2 regions of the Burkholderia sp. Bp9140 genome follow, and region 1 is predicted to be linked to the other one. Evidence: riboswitches for the same ligand, from Rfam matches in the RefSeq annotation. Region 1 holds a riboswitch; the other holds the start of a gene.

Evidence for each region. Region 1 has a riboswitch for cobalamin ahead of cobW (cobalamin biosynthesis protein CobW). Riboswitches for the same ligand answer to the same signal wherever they lie in the genome.
Region 2: it holds a riboswitch for cobalamin, as region 1 does, so the genes downstream of both, DIE21_RS03725 (TonB-dependent receptor domain-containing protein) here and cobW (cobalamin biosynthesis protein CobW) in region 1, are expected to answer to the same signal.

What each region holds. Positions count from the first base shown of each region.
Region 1 covers NZ_QTPQ01000009.1:120,750-128,581, forward strand. Annotated here, with positions in the region: gene cobA (uroporphyrinogen-III C-methyltransferase) at 1-686, opposite strand, end outside; cobalamin riboswitch at 796-1,031, opposite strand; cobalamin riboswitch at 1,158-1,422, shown strand; gene cobW (cobalamin biosynthesis protein CobW) at 1,750-2,838, shown strand; gene cobN (cobaltochelatase subunit CobN) at 2,845-6,654, shown strand; gene DIE21_RS10115 (ATP-binding protein) at 6,651-7,733, shown strand; gene DIE21_RS10120 (VWA domain-containing protein) at 7,802-7,832, shown strand, end outside.
Region 2 covers NZ_QTPQ01000003.1:112,309-120,140, forward strand. Annotated here, with positions in the region: gene DIE21_RS03700 (Dabb family protein) at 1-544, opposite strand, end outside; gene DIE21_RS03705 (hypothetical protein) at 534-878, opposite strand; gene DIE21_RS03710 (hypothetical protein) at 1,048-1,374, opposite strand; gene DIE21_RS03715 (SDR family NAD(P)-dependent oxidoreductase) at 1,479-2,336, shown strand; gene DIE21_RS03720 (AraC family transcriptional regulator) at 2,485-3,498, shown strand; cobalamin riboswitch at 3,610-3,803, shown strand; gene DIE21_RS03725 (TonB-dependent receptor domain-containing protein) at 3,993-5,921, shown strand; gene DIE21_RS03730 (LysE family translocator) at 5,979-6,617, opposite strand; gene DIE21_RS03735 (Lrp/AsnC family transcriptional regulator) at 6,733-7,194, shown strand; gene DIE21_RS03740 (VOC family protein) at 7,258-7,668, shown strand; gene DIE21_RS03745 (copper-binding protein) at 7,764-7,832, opposite strand, start outside.

The DNA.
Region 1 (7,832 bases):
AGCGTCGCGAGCACGTGGCGCTGGCCGTCACGCGTGGCGTTCTCGATCGCCGCGCACGGCGTGTCGCCGGCCAGGCCGCCGTGACGCAGTGCGGCCGCGATCGCGTCGAGCCGGCGAATGCCCATGTAGATCACGATCGTCATCCGCGTCGCGGCGAGCGCGCGCCAGTCGGGTTCGTCCGCGCCCGCGCCGTGGCCCGTGACGAAGATCACGCCCTGCGCGTCGCCGCGATGCGTGACCGGAATGCCGAGCGCGGCCGGCGCGGCGATACCGGCCGTGATGCCGTTGACGACCTCGACCGGAAAACCGGCCGCGCCGAGCGCGAGCAGTTCCTCGCCGCCGCGGCCGAACACGAACGGATCGCCACCCTTGAGCCGCGCGACGCTGCGGCCCGCGCGCAGATGCGCGAGCATCGCGGCGACGATCGTTTCCTGCGGCGTCGAGGCATGGCCGCCGCGCTTGCCGACGTGCTCGATGCGTGCGTCGGCACGCGCGTGGCGCAATACGTCGGGGTTCACGAGATCGTCGACGAGCAGCACGTCGGCCGCGGCGATCGCGCGCACGGCCTTCAGCGTCAGCAGATCGGCGTCGCCGGGGCCGGCGCCGACGAGCCATGCGCGGCTCATCGGACGCGGCACGGCGCGCACCGTGTCGTGGCAGTGGAAAGGGGACAGCGAGCGGCACATCGGCGGCCGGCGGACAGGCAATGCATGACGGATCGAGCGAAGCCCGCGCAAGCGCGGGCGGAATGCGCATCCCATCCGTCCCCCGCGGATCGGGCGTTCGGCGAGCATCGGGCTCGCCCCTTGCGTCGGCCGGTATCCGGGCTGGCCGCTTGCCAGGCCGCAGCCTTCCCGCCCGCTGAAGGGCAGTGGCATCGCGGGCGGCCTGGGCGCGTGCGGGGGAACCGCGGCGCGCGGGCGGCGTACCGTTGCGGGGACAGCACAGGCCGGCCGGACTTCCGCCTCCTGTTTCCCGTTTAACTGCGTGCGCGGAATGCGCACGCGAGCACCGAACGCGGCGCATACGATAGCACAGCGGCCGGCCCGCGCGAACCCGCCGCGCGGGCGCCGGATGTGGCCCCGGATGCGGCGCCGCGGCCATGCCGAACACCCCGCGGCAGCTCGTTCCGCCTTGACGCTCCCGGCACCGCCGCCTACACTCGCACGCGTTTTGGTGCTCGCGCGCGCTCCTCCGGCGCGCGCAGTTAAACGGGAAACAGGGAGCCCGCCTGCGCCGCAGTCGAGCCAACCTGTGCTGCCCCCGCAACGGTAAGCGAACGCGTCGCGCGCAAGCGCCACGCAGCGCCGCTTCGCCGCATGCCCGCCGCATGCGGACGACTGCCACTGGATGCCGTGCATCCGGGAAGGCGAAGCGGCGTGTTCGTCAGCCCGGATACCGGCCGAAACGTTGGGGTTCAGCGCCGCGGGGAGGCGGCGCATCGTCCACGGCCGCAGCACGCCCGACGCCCGAGCGTTTCCCGCTTTCTCCGCCGATCCGTCCGTCGCATGCACGTGCGCGGACCCGAACGGAGAACGGCAGGCGGCGCGGGCAGGGCCGGCGGCCGTGTTGGCATTCACCATGTCGACCGTTCGCAAGGAAGCGTCATGTCCGATTCGTCGTGCCGTCCGTTGCGCAGCCGTCCGTCCGGACCGAGCCGCGACATCCCCGCGATCCGCCAGATGACATGCCGCGCCGCATTCGACGCGACGATCCCGGCCTGATTCCATTTTCGCCACAGGACCTACCATGACCCTACGCAAGCTTCCCGTCACGATCGTCACGGGCTTTCTCGGCAGCGGCAAGACCACGCTGATGCGCCACATCCTGCAGCATGCCGAAGGCCGCCGCATCGCGGTGATCGTCAACGAATTCGGCGAGCTCGGCATCGACGGCGAAATCCTCAAGGGCTGCGGCATCGGCTGCGAGGATACGGAGGGCGCGCAGGGCGAAGCGTCGGGCCAGCTGTACGAACTCGCGAACGGCTGCCTGTGCTGCACCGTGCAGGAGGAGTTCTATCCGGTGATGGAAGCGCTCGTCGAGCGCCGCGCCGACATCGATCACGTGCTGATCGAGACGTCCGGCCTCGCGCTGCCGAAGCCGCTCGTGCAGGCCTTCAACTGGCCGACGATCCGCAACAGCTTCACGGTCGACGCGGTCGTGACCGTCGTCGACGGCCCGGCTGCCGCGAGCGGCCAGTTCGCCGAGAACCCGCAGGCCGTCGACGCGCAGCGTCGCGCCGATCCGAACCTCGACCACGAATCGCCGCTGCACGAACTGTTCGCCGACCAGCTGTCGTCCGCCGATCTCGTGATCGTGAACAAGGCCGACCTCGTCGCCGATGCGCAGTTCGCCGAGATCGAAGCCGCGATCCGCGAGGAAATTCCCCCGCAGGTGAAGATCGTGCGCGCGACGCGCGGCGAACTGGACCTCGCGATGCTGCTCGGGCTCGAGTCGGCGTCGGAGGAAACGATCCACCTGCGGCACGACCATCACGGCTCGGCCGACGACGGCGATCACGACCACCATCACGACGAGTTCGATTCGGTGGTGGTGGCGGGCGATGCGGGCTCGCGCGACGCGACGATGGCCGCGCTGCAGCGTGTCGTCGAGACGCACACGATCTATCGCGCGAAAGGCTTCGCGGCGCTGCCCGAGGCGCCGATGCGGCTCGTGATCCAGGGCGTCGGCCGCCGCTTCGACAGCTATTTCGACCGCCGCTGGCAGGACGGCGAGCCGCGCGCGAGCCGCTTCGTGCTGATCGGCGAGGATCTCGACGCGGCCGCGCTGCAGCGCGCGTTCGATGCCGCGTGCGCGGCCGAAATGCAGCAGGCGTAACGCGCGATGCATCTGTTGCGCACCACGCCGGGCGGCTTCGTCGACGATACGCAGGGCGTCGTCCGGATCGACCAGCAGCCGGCCGACATCGTGATCCTGAGCTCGGCCGACACGACGCTGTCGCTGCTGGCCAGCATCGTGCCGAAGCTGCCGCCCGGCTTCCCGAGCGTGCGGCTCGCGAACGTCACGTTCCTGCGGCAGCCGGCGTCGGTCGATTTCTATGTCGACGACGTGCTGCGTCATGCGAAGACGGTCGTGATCGACCATCTGGGCGGCGAGGCGTACTGGCCGTACGGGATCGAGCAGGCCGTGTCGCTCGCATCGAAGCGCAGGCAACGGCTCGCGATGTTCTCGGGCGACCTGCAGGAAGACCCGAACCTCGTCGCGAAGAGCACGGTCGCGCCCGACCTGTGCCGGCTGTGGTGGCGCTACCTGCGCGAAGGCGGGATGCACAACGCCGAAGCGTTGCTGCGCAGCATCGCATTCCATACGCTCGGCTTCGGCGACGAACCCGAGCAGCCGCGCCCGCTGCCGGCCGCCGCGCTGTATCACCCGGCGCGCGACCCGGCGAGCGTCGACGACTGGCGGGCGCGCTGGACGCCTGGTGCGCCCGTCGTCGCGATCCTGTTCTATCGCGCGCACTGGCAGGCCGCGAACACGGCCGTGTTCGACGCGCTGGCCGATGCGCTCGTGCGCGAAGGGCTCAATCCGCTGCCGATCGCGGTCACGTCGCTGAAGGACGCGGTGAGCCGCGAGGTCATCACCCAGCTCTGCGACACGCACGGCGTCGCGCTCGTGCTGAACACCACGGCCTTCGCGGCCGGCGCGATCGACAGTCCCGAGCCCGACGTGCTCGCCGGCGATGCGCCCGTGCTGCAGGTGATCCTGTCCGGCGGCAACCGCGACGCATGGGTGGCCGACAACCAGGGCCTGCACGCGCGCGACATCGCGATGCACATCGCATTGCCTGAAGTCGACGGCCGCATCGTCACGCGTGCGGTGAGCTTCAAGGGGCTGGCATATCGTTGTCCGCACACCGAAGTCGACGTCGTGCGCTACCAGCCGGACGCCGAACGGATCGCGTTCGTCGCGGCGCTCGCGCGCGGCTGGTGCCGGCTGCGCACGCTCGACAATGCCGACAAGCGCATCGCGCTGATCCTCGCGAACTACCCGCAAAGCGAAGGGCGGATCGGCAACGGCGTCGGGCTCGATACGCCGGCGTCCGCACTGCGCGTGCTGGCGGCGCTGCGCGATGCGGGCTATGCCGTGGCCGACCTGCCCGACGACGGCGACGCGCTGATCGCGCGGCTCACCGAAGGCGTGACCAACGACCCGGCCGTGCGCGCACTGCGCCCCGCGTTCCAGAGTTTCGCGCTGGCCGACTACGTCGCGCATTTCGCGCGGCTGCCGGCCGCCGTGCGCGACGCGCTGAGCGCACGCTGGGGCGCGCCTGAAGCGGACCCGACGCTGCGGCAGGGGCGCTTCACGATCGCCGGCTGGCGCGCAGGCAACGTGTTCGTCGGCATCCAGCCGTCGCGATCGCGCGACGAGAACGACTATGCGAGCTACCACGACGCGGACCTCGTGCCGCCGCACGCGTACCTCGCGTTCTATTTCTGGCTGCGCGACGCGTTCGGCATCGACGCGGTCATCCACCTCGGCAAGCACGGCAACCTCGAATGGCTGCCGGGCAAGAGCGTCGCGCTGTCCGACGCGTGCTGGCCCGACCTGACGCTCGGGCCGCTGCCGCACCTGTATCCGTTCATCGTCAACGATCCGGGCGAGGGCAGCCAGGCGAAACGCCGCGCGCAGGCGGTGATCGTCGATCACCTGATGCCGCCGCTCACGCGCGCGGAAAACTACGGCCCGCTGCAGGATCTCGAACGGCAGGTCGACGAGTACTACGAAGCACTGATGGTCGATGCGCGGCGCGCGAAACTGCTGCGCAAGACGATCCTCGCGACGATCGCCGAACACCGGCTGCATGACGAGCTGAGCGTGTCGCCGCCGCGCGATACGGGCGACGAGGATGCGCTGCTGACGCGCGTCGACGCGTGGCTGTGCGAACTGAAGGAAGCGCAGATTCGCGACGGGCTGCACGTGTTCGGCGCGTCGCCGGCCGATCGTCAGCGGCGCGATACGCTGCTCGCGCTCGCACGCTTTCCGGTCGGCGACGGCAAGGGCGAGCGCGCGGGACTGATCGCCGCGCTCGCGCGCGATCTCGCGCTCGGCGACGATTTCGATCCGCTCGCGGCCGACTGGGCCGCGCCGTGGACGGGCCCGCGGCCCGCCGCGCTGCAGGCGCTCGACGCGTCGCCGTGGCGCCATGCGGGCGATACGCGCGAGCGGCTCGAACGGCTTGCGCAGCAGTGGCTGGACGGGCTGTGCGCAGATGCCTCGGTCGATCCAGGCATCGACACCCAGCCACCCGGCGACTGGCCGCACACGCTCGCGGTGATCGAACGCGTGCGCGCGACGCTGATGCCCGCGCTCGACGCGTGCGGCGGCGAGGAACTGCGCCAGCTGCTGCGCGGACTCGACGGCCGTTTCGTGCCGCCGGGGCCGAGCGGCTCGCCGTCGCGCGGCCGTCCAGACGTGCTGCCGACGGGACGCAACTTCTATTCGGTCGATACGCGCGCGGTGCCGACGCAGGCCGCGTGGTCGCTCGGGCTGAAATCCGCGCAGCAGCTGATCGAACGCCATCTGCAGGATCATGGCGACTATCCGCGCGCGATCGGGCTGTCGGTGTGGGGGACGGCCACGATGCGCACCGGCGGCGACGATATCGCGCAGGCGTTCGCGCTCATCGGCGTGCGGCCGAAATGGGCGCACGGCAGTCATCGCGTGACCGACTTCGAGATCCTGCCGATCGAGATCTTCGACCGGCCGCGCATCGACGTGACGCTGCGCGTGTCGGGCTTCTTCCGCGACGCGTTCCCGAACCTGATGCACCTGTTCGACGCGGCCGTGCAGGCCGTTGCCGCCCTCGACGAGCCGGAGGAACTGAACCCGATCCGCGCACGCATCGAGCGCGAACGCGCGAAATGGATCGAGCAGGGCGTGGCGCCCGACGAAGCGCGGCGTCGGGCCGGCTGGCGCGTGTTCGGCGCGCGGCCGGGCAGCTACGGCGCGGGCCTGCAGGACCTGATCGACCAGCGCCGCTGGCAGAGCGACGCCGAGCTTGCCGACGCATACCGCCGGTGGGGCGGCCATGCGTACGCGCAGAACAGCGCGGGCGACGCCGCGCCCGACGTGTTCGGCGAGCGGCTCGCGGCGATCGACGTCGTCGTGCAGAACCAGGACAGCCGCGAACACGACATCCTCGACTCGAACGACTACTACCAGTTCCAGGGCGGGATGACGGCGGCCGTGCGGCACCTGTCCGGGCAACAGCCGAGCATCTACCACGGCGACCACGCGAACCCGGTCGCGCCGAAGATGCGCACGCTGCGCGAGGAGATCGCGCGCGTGATCCGATCGCGCGTCGTCAACCCGAAATGGCTCGACGGCGTGAAGCGTCACGGCTACAAGGGCGCGGCCGAAATGGCCGCGACCGTCGACTACCTGTACGGCTATGACGCGACCGCGCGCGTGCTGTCGGACCACCAGTACGCGCTCGTCGCCGACGCGTACCTGTTCGACGACGACACGCGCGCGTTCCTCGAACGACACAACCCGAAGGCGCTGCACGGCATCTGCGAACGCTTCGTCGAAGCGATGCAGCGCGGGCTGTGGCAGCAGCCGGGCGACTATCGCGAGCGGATCGAAGCGGTCTGGCTCGACAGCGAACAACTCCAGGAAGGGGGACGGCGATGACCGATCCGACGACGCACCGTGCACGCGCGGTGTTCCCGTTCGCGGCGCTGGTCGCGCAGCAACCGCTGCAGCAGGCGCTGCTGCTCGCGGCGATCGACCCGTCGCTCGGCGGCGTGCTCGTCAGCGGGCCGCGCGGCACCGCGAAATCGACCGCGGCGCGCGCGCTGGCGGAATTGCTGCCCGAAGGCGAATTCGTCACGCTGCCGCTGTCGGCAAGCGACGAACAGGTCACGGGCACGCTCGATCTCGCGCATGCGCTTGCTGAAAACGGCGTGCGCTTCCGGCCGGGCCTGCTCTCGCGCGCGCATCGCGGCGTGCTGTACGTCGACGAAGTGAACCTGCTCGCCGACGGGCTCGTCGATACGCTGCTCGACGTCGCCGCGAGCGGCGTGAACGTGGTCGAGCGCGATGGCGTGTCGCACGCGCACGACGCGCGCTTCGTGCTGGTCGGCACGATGAATCCCGAGGAGGGCGAACTGCGCCCGCAACTGCTCGACCGCTTCGGGCTGATGGTCGAGCTCGAGAACTGCTTCGACGCCGCACGGCGCGAACAGATCGTGAAGGCGCGCCTCGCGTTCGATCTCGATCCGGACGCGTTTCGAGTGCGTCACGCGGCTGCGCAGCGCGGACTCGGCGACCGGATTCACGCGGCGCGGGCACGGCTGTCGACGCTGGATTTCGACGATGCGGTTCACGCACGCGTCAGCGCGCTGTGCATCGACGCGGCCGTCGACGGCTTGCGCGCCGACCTCGTGATGCTGCGCGCCGCGCGCGCGCTCGCGGCGCTGGAGCAGGCTGACGCGGTGACGGTGTCGCATGTCGAACGCGTGGCCGACGCGGTGCTGCGGCATCGGCGTCATGCGGGTACGCCGCCGTCGTCGGGCGCGTCGCAAGCGCGCAGCGACAACGACCGCGCCGACCGTTCGCCGCCGGACACGCGCCGGCAGCCCGACGCTCGACCGGGCGCGGCACGCAACGATGCGACGGCGTCGCAAGGCGACTGGGGCTACCTGCCGCCCGAGCCGGCCGGACTGAGCAACGTCAAAGGCGTGGTGCCGCTGCCGCTAAAAAAACGCTGAGCCATCGAGCCGACGCCGCCGCGAATGCCGTTCGCGGTGCTCGATGGCAGCCAGGCGCCGCCGCGTGCGTGCCGGGGTCGGCGCGTGCCGGCACGGCCG
Region 2 (7,832 bases), on a different contig from region 1:
CGAACCAGCGGTCGACCCAGCCCCAGTGATACGGGTGCATCAGGTATTCGCCGAGCAGATCGTCGACATGCGCGAATTCCTGTTGCCATACATGCGTCCATGCGCCCGGCGCCGCGATTCGCGTGAGGCGCCAGTTGCGGATCGACGGGATGAAGGCCGGCATCATCAACAGATCTTGCTCGAGCGCTGAAGTCCGTATCGCTCCGGCCTCATCACGAACATGGAGCATCAGCGTGCGCCAGACTCCGCCGCTCAAATTCGGCGCGCGCGTACCGCTACCGACGACGTGTCCGCACACGGCCGCGTCGAGGCGCTCGATACCCGGCACCCGCGCAAGACCGTCGAGGGTCTTGCCGGCATCGCCCGCCTCGTCGGTCAGCAGATCGAGCGTGTAATCCCCTGCGCCCCAACTGCCCTGGAGGTTTCGCGAAAGCGCGACGCGGTGCCGGCCGGGAAGCGCGCTTGCCTGCGCCAGCAGCGCGTTTTCGAATGCGTCCGAATCGGTCGCCGTGCTCACATAAACCTGAGCGGTTTCATGCCGCATGGTCAACCTCCACCGGAGACGGCAGCGACGCGTTGGCGTCGGTCAACACGTGGCGCCGGCGCGTATCGCAGATCGCATCGACGCCGGCCCAGAACGAGATGACATCGGCGTCCGCCGTCATCCGCATCCGGTAATAATCCGGCACGCCGGCCACCTGCCACATCAACCACAGCGTGCTCGCGTGCCCCGGTACCGCGACGGGCGGCGACACCCAGCGCCCCGTCGCCGTCAGGCCGCGGGCCGCATGGCCCGGCAGGTAGCGATCTCGCAGCAGGGCGAGCACGTCCGGGATGCGCTCGGGCGCGAGTGTGATTTCGTCTAGGATCTGGATCATTCAGGTATCGTCCATGGTCGTTCGTTGCTCATGCAGGACCGAAGGTCGGCGCGGCGTCTTCGCCAACGTCGTTCCGACGAGGCCGCACGCGGCCGTCGTGAATACCATTCTGGCGTGACGGGCACGAACGGACCGCTACCGGATCGCTCACGCGTTCCTGTCGCGTCGCTCAAAACGGCGGATTCATCGAAACCGCGTCACGGGCGATTTCCGCGCAATGCGCCGCACGCGGGCCACTGCCGATCGGACGGAGCCGTCCTGCTGTCGCCAACAGCCATTCGGCAAGCCGATCGGGCAGCCGACATCCGGCTTGCCCGTCAGCCCGCGACGAGGCGATGCCATTGGCCGACCGGTCCGGCACATCGGCCGGGGCAGGCTGGACGCTACGGCTGGCGTCGCGTTCAATACGGCGCGGCCCGATTGCCGTGTGATCCGGCAGCAGGCCGAACCCGACTGCCGGGCGGCCTCCGTCGATTCCGATCGACCTAGCGGTCATGATTCCGTGTTTTCCCTGATCGAGGGCTGGTCCGTATGGATGATGAGCCGGGTTCCGCCCGATGCGAACATTCGCTCCCACATCCACCGTAACAAGGCCAATCAATGGACTCGACACCTCCGCTCGAAGGTCGGACTGCAATCGTGACGGGCGGCGCCACCGGCATCGGCGCAGCCTGCGCCCAAGCGTTGCTCGCGGACGGCGCGACGGTCGTCCTGATGGACCGATGCCGCGAAGCGCTCGAACGCGCGCAGCAACGGTTCGCAGACGCGGCGCCGGACGGCCGTGTCGCGACGCATGTCGGCGACGCGTGTGTCGAAACCGACGTACAGGACGCGCTGACACTCGCGTGGTCGCTGAATAATCGGCTCGACATCGTCGTCCCGACGGTCGGCGGCACGTCGTTCCAGCCGCTGCTGATGCACGATGCCGACAGTTTCCGCGCGCAAATCGATCTGAACCTGCACAGCGCGTTCCTCGCGATTCGTCACGCCGCTCCGCGCCTCGCCCGGAGCGGCGGCGGCACGATCGTCTGCATCTCGTCGAATGCGGCGCGACTGAGCTTCCGCTGGCTGTCCGCGTATTGCGCGGCGAAGGCCGCGCTGGAGGCACTCGTGCGCGTGGCCGCCGAGGAGCTGGCCAGCGCGAAAATCCGCGTGAACGCCGTGCGCCCGGGGCTCACACGTACGGAGTCGACCAGGCAGATGTTCGACAACGGCCCGCTCGTCGACCGCTTCCTCGAGCAGATTCCGCTCGGCGCGATCGGCGAGCCCGACGACATTGCGCGCGCCGTGCGTTATCTCGCCGGCCCCGAATCAGGTTGGGTCACCGGCCAGAGTTTCGCCGTCGACGGCGGTCACGAACTGCGCGCGAACCCGCGCGTCGACGATACGATCGCGCAGATTTACGGCATGGCCGCACTCGACGCCTTGAAGCTCGGCCGCGTGCCGGGCGACGCGTGACCGGCCGGGCCCAAGGCGATCCCGCCATGCCGTTTGCGTGCAACGCGGGCGGCGGCCGGCGCCGATTGCATTGTTGCGTGGCGACGGTTCGCGGCCGCCGGTCGCCCCGCCCACCGCCCCCTGTCGCGACGCTCCGAACGGGAATCCCATGAGACAAGGTGCGTTGCCGCCCCGCGGCCGCGTCCTGCCCGGCCTCGACGCACGCCTGCGAATCGAGCTCTCGCGCAGCGGTGTGCCGCCGGCGGGCACGACAACGCCCGGCGATTTCATCGCGCTGTACCGCGACGCGATCGAACGGCTCGAGGCGCAGGTCGCGCGCGGCGACGGCCATCCGCCGATGCGCAAGCAGGAAGTCGACCTGATGTGCCGCTGCCTGCTCAGTTGCGCGACGCTCGCCGACGCGATCCGCTGCGCGGCCGAGTTCTGCGAGATGCTGACGCCGCGTGCCGGCATGCTGTCGCTCGCGGTGCGCGACGGACGTGCGACGTTCCGGATGGATTCGCTGCGCCGCACGCGCGGCCCGGCCGCGTGCCTCGTCGACCTGACGGGGCTGTTCTGCTATCTGCAGCTGTTCGGCTGGCTGATCGGGCAGCCGCTGCGGCCGGACGAAGTCTGGCTCGGCCATTCGCGCCGCAACGACGCGATGCCGCTGCTCGGGCTCTTCAACGCGCCGGTCGACGTCGGCCGCAAAAGCTACGGCTTCGCGTTCGACGCGACGCGGCTCGATGCCCGCGTGATCCGCCAGCCGGGCGAGCTCGCCGCGTTCCTCGTCGATTTTCCGTTTCGCCTGATCGATGCGGCGCCGGCCGTCGTGTCATGGGCGCAGCAGGTGCGCGGCTTTCTCGATGCGGCGCTCGCACGCGAGCAGGCGCTGCCCGCGCTTGCCGAGGTGGCGACATGGCTCGGCGTCAGCGAAGCGACGTTGCGGCGGCGGCTGACGGCCGAAGGCAGCGGCTATCACGTGTTGCGCGAGCGGTGCCTTGCCGACGTCGCGCGGCGCTGCCTGCGCGAGTCGGACTGGCCGGTCGCACGGATCGCCGCGCATCTCGGGTTCGGCGGCGAGGAAGCGTTTCGGCGGGCGTTCGTGCGATGGACGGGCATCGCGCCAAGCCGGTTCCGGCACGATTGCGGCGTCGCCGAGATCCCGTTTCATCAGACATGAAACGCGGTTCGGGCGCCTCGAAAAGAAAAGCTTGGGAAAGTATTCACCGGACAATGACGTTTTTCCGCATCCCTGCGCACCCCGGTAATTGACGCGCCTGAGTGCTCGCCATTACGCTTGCGCGCTGATGGTTCCCGGGAACGGGATCAAAAGGGAACGCAGGAGAGGCAGTGCCTCGAATCTGCGGCTGCCCCCGCAACTGTAAGCGGCGAATCCGCGCCACCGCGCGCCACTGGGAAACCGGGAAGGCCGGCGCGAATGACGACCCGCGAGCCAGGAGACCTGCCATCGACCCGAGGTCCAAGCAGCCGCACCGGGCGGGGTGTCCCGATGCGCCAGCACCGCCTTTGGCGGTCGCCCCGTTGCATGGACGGCCCGACCTCAGGACCCTTCAGATGTCCATCATTTCCGTATCCGCTTCCACGCCGGAAGCGTCGCGCCGCTGCGTCGCCGGCATGCGCGGCGCGTCCGCGCGCGATCACGCCCGCTGCCGCATGAAACTTCGCCACCTTCTCGCCACGTCCGCCGCCACGGCGCTGCTCTCCCCGATCGCCCATGCCGCCGGCGACACGGTGCTCGCGCAGCCGTCGCAGCCCGCGGACGGCACCGCCCTGCCGACGATCACCGTGACCGACACGCGGCACCTGCCCGAATCGTTCGACCAGCGCTACGCGTCGACGCAGGTGCTCACGCGCGCCGATCTCGACCGGCTGTCGCCGAGCGACCCGAGCATCACGCAGGCGCTCGCGACGCTGCCGGGCGTCACCGTCTCGCAGAACGGCGGCCCCGGCTCGTCCGCATCGGTCAGCATCCGCGGCTCGTCGGCCAGCCAGGTCGCGGTGTTCATCGACGGCATCCGGATCGGCTCGCCGACCACCGGCATCGCGCCGTGGGCCGACCTGCCGACCGAAGCATTCGAGCGCGTCGAAGTGATCTCGGGGCCGGCTGCCGCGTCATTCGGCGCGAACGCGATGGGCGGCGTCGTGCAGTTGTTCACGCGCCGCGCCGCCGGCCAGCCGAACCAGACGACCGTGTCGTTCGGCGGCGGCTCGAACAAGACCTTCGACACGCAGCTGCGCACGTCGGGCACCGTGCCGTCGACCGGGCCGCTCGCCGCGCTCGGCGGTCTCACCTATTCGCTCGGCCTGCACGCGTACAACACGGCCGGCATCGACGCGACGCGGCCCGTGTTGCCGTACCACGAGGACGGCCGCAATCCGTATCACGCGCAGGACCTCGATGCACGCCTCGGCTATGCGAGCGACAACTGGTCGATCTCGACGTTCGTGCTGTACCACCGCTCCGACCTGTCCTACGACAACGCCGGCTTTGCGAACCGCGAGCTCGATCATCAGCTGACGACCGGCGTCGCGTTCCATCTCGACATCACGCCCGACACGCAGTTCGACCAGTCGGTCGGTTATGCGAACGACCGCCAGTTCCTGTACGCGAGCGACCCGGCCATCCCGACCGACCAGATCAACTCGCAGCGCATCAGCGCGTCGACGTCGCTGACGCATCAGGCGCACGGCTTCCACCTGTTCGGCGTGCCGCTGTCGGGCGAGACGAAGATCGCGTACGACTTCACGCGCGAACAGGCGTTCCTGCCGCTCGACGTGCCGGACGGCGTGCCGACGCGCAACGATTCCGCGTTCTCGCTGCATCAGTCGGCCACGCTCGGCAACGTGACGATGTTCGTCGCGGGCCGTCACGAGATCATCGCGGGGAAAGCCGTGAACACCGGCAACGCCGCGCTGTCGTGGGCGATCACGCCGGTCTATACGGCGCGCGTGTCGTACGGCAATGCGTTCCGCCTGCCGACGTTCAACGACCTGTACTACCCCGGTTACGGCAATCCGGACCTGAGCCCGGAGCGCAGCGATTCGGTCGAGGCCGCGCTCGACGCGAACACGGCGTACGGCACGTTCAGCGCCGCGATCTACGACACCCGCGTCAGCAACCTGATCGCGTACAACCCCGCGACGTTCTCGCCGATGAACATCGGCCGCGCGCATATCCGCGGCATCGACCTGTCGTACAAGGGCACGATCGGCCGCTCGACGCCGGTGAGCATCGCGGTCGGCATCCTGAATCCGCAGGACGAGACCAACGACAGCTGGCTCAACCGCCGGCCGCGCCAGACCATCAGCGTGAACGTCGACCACACGTGGGACGAACTGCACCTGCACGCGCTGAGCACGGGTGCAACGGTGAGCTATGGCGGCACGACGTTCGACGACCCGGCCAACACGACATATCTGCCGTCGACCCTGACCGTGAACCTGCGCGCGTCGTACAGGATCAATGCGCACCTGACGGTGTCGGCGTCGCTGTCGAACCTGTTCGACCGTCAGACCATGACCGCATACGGCTACAACACGCTCGGCCGCACCGCGTTCGGCAAGGTCAGCTATACGTTCTGACCAGGACGGTCGGTGCATCGGCGCCCGCGGTCGCGGGTGTCGATGTCGCGGCTCGCGTCAGGACCAGACGACGATGCGCACGCCCGCAATCAACTGGATCGCGCCGAACGCCGCGATCACGACGGCCGACACGCGCGACAGCCCGTGCATGAGCGTCAGCGACATCTTCGTGCGCAACGCGGCGGTCGTGCTGCTCAGGCACAGCCACCATACCGCGGAACCCAGGAACACGCCGGCGACCATCAGCGCGACGGTCGGCCCCATCGCGTCGTCATGCGTGCCCGCCAGCGGGCCGAGCGCCGCGAAGATTCCGACGAACGACAGGATCGTCATCGGGTTCGACAGCGTCAGGCCGAACGTCGTCAGGAAATCGCGCAGCACGGTCGTGCGCGGCAAATCGCGTGGTGCCGCCGACGCGGCCGGCGCCTGCCGCGCGATGGACCAGGCCAGCCACACGAGGAACGCACCGCCGCCGATTTTCAGCACAACGGTCAGCATCGGAAACGTGGTGACGATGCCGGCGACGCCCAGCGCGCCGAGCAGCCCGTAGATCGCATCGGCGCACGCGGCGCCGATGCCCGTCGCGAATCCCGCGCGAAAGCCGCGGCTCAGGCTGCGCTGGATGCACAGCATGCCGATCGGGCCGACCGGCACCGCGATCGACAATCCCATCACGACGGACTTGATGAACAGCATGGCCGGCTCCTCGCGACATCCCGTGGCTCGAAACATCATCGTAGGGAAAGTCCGGTCGCCGCTGAAGGCGGTTTTTAAGGAAAAATGAGCGCTTCACCTTAAAAACTCCGCCGCAATGGACGAACTCGACTGGAAGATACTCGCGCTGCTGCAGGCCAACGGCCGCATCAGCTACACGGAACTGGCGCGCCAGGTTCATCTGTCGGTGCCGGCGGTGACGGAACGCGTGAAGCGTCTCGAATCGGCCGGCGTGATCGACGGCTACACGGCGCGGGTCAATCCGGCCGCGGCCGGCTACCCGGTGAGCGCGCTGATCGGCATCACGGTGCCGCAGCCGGCGAAGGCGAAATTCCTGAAGCTGCTGGAGACGATTCCCGAAGTGGTCGAGTGCCATCACGTGACCGGTGCGGATTCGTACGTGATGCGGTTCGTCGCCGTCAGCATGGCGCACCTCGAGCAACTGATCGAGCGCATCAACCTGTATGGCGAAACGCGCACGTCGATCGTGATGTCGACGCCGCTGCCGGCGCGTGGGCTCGCGCGGCCGGCTGCGCCGGTCAAAGGCATTCGGGGGTGACAGGATGCCATGCAGTGCGCGATGCTATGCAACGCGCACCTTGCAGGAACCGGACAATCTGCCATGACAGTGATCGGACTCAATCATTACAACCTGCGTGCGGATCGGGCGACGCTCGATACGCTGCGCGATTTCTACGTGAACGTCGTAGGCCTCGAGCTGGGCTATCGGCCGCCGTTCCAGAGCAGCGGCTACTGGCTCTACGCGGGGACGCAGGCGATCCTCCACCTGTCGGAAGCGCGGCCGGGCGAGGTGCGGCCAGCGCACGTCGTCAATACGTTCGACCATATGGCGTTTTCATGCGCGAACGCCGTCGACATGGAACGGCGTCTCGCCGACGCGCAGGTCCGGTACGCGCGCAGGTACGTGCCCGTCACGAGCCAGCTCCAGCTCTTTTTCACTGATCCGGCCGGCAATGGCGTCGAATTGAATTTCGCGCAGCCCGACGACATTTCCGGTGACGAGGCCGGTTAGCGCGGCACTGCCGTTTGCGTATTCATCGTCAGGTGCCCTGCTTCCGCGGGCCGCGTGACGGAAGGGCCATCACGGCCATGCCGGCCGCACGTACGTCACGGCCGTTTCACGAGCTTCACGATCGTGAGCGTGCCGTCCACGCGCTCGACCCGCACCCTGACCTT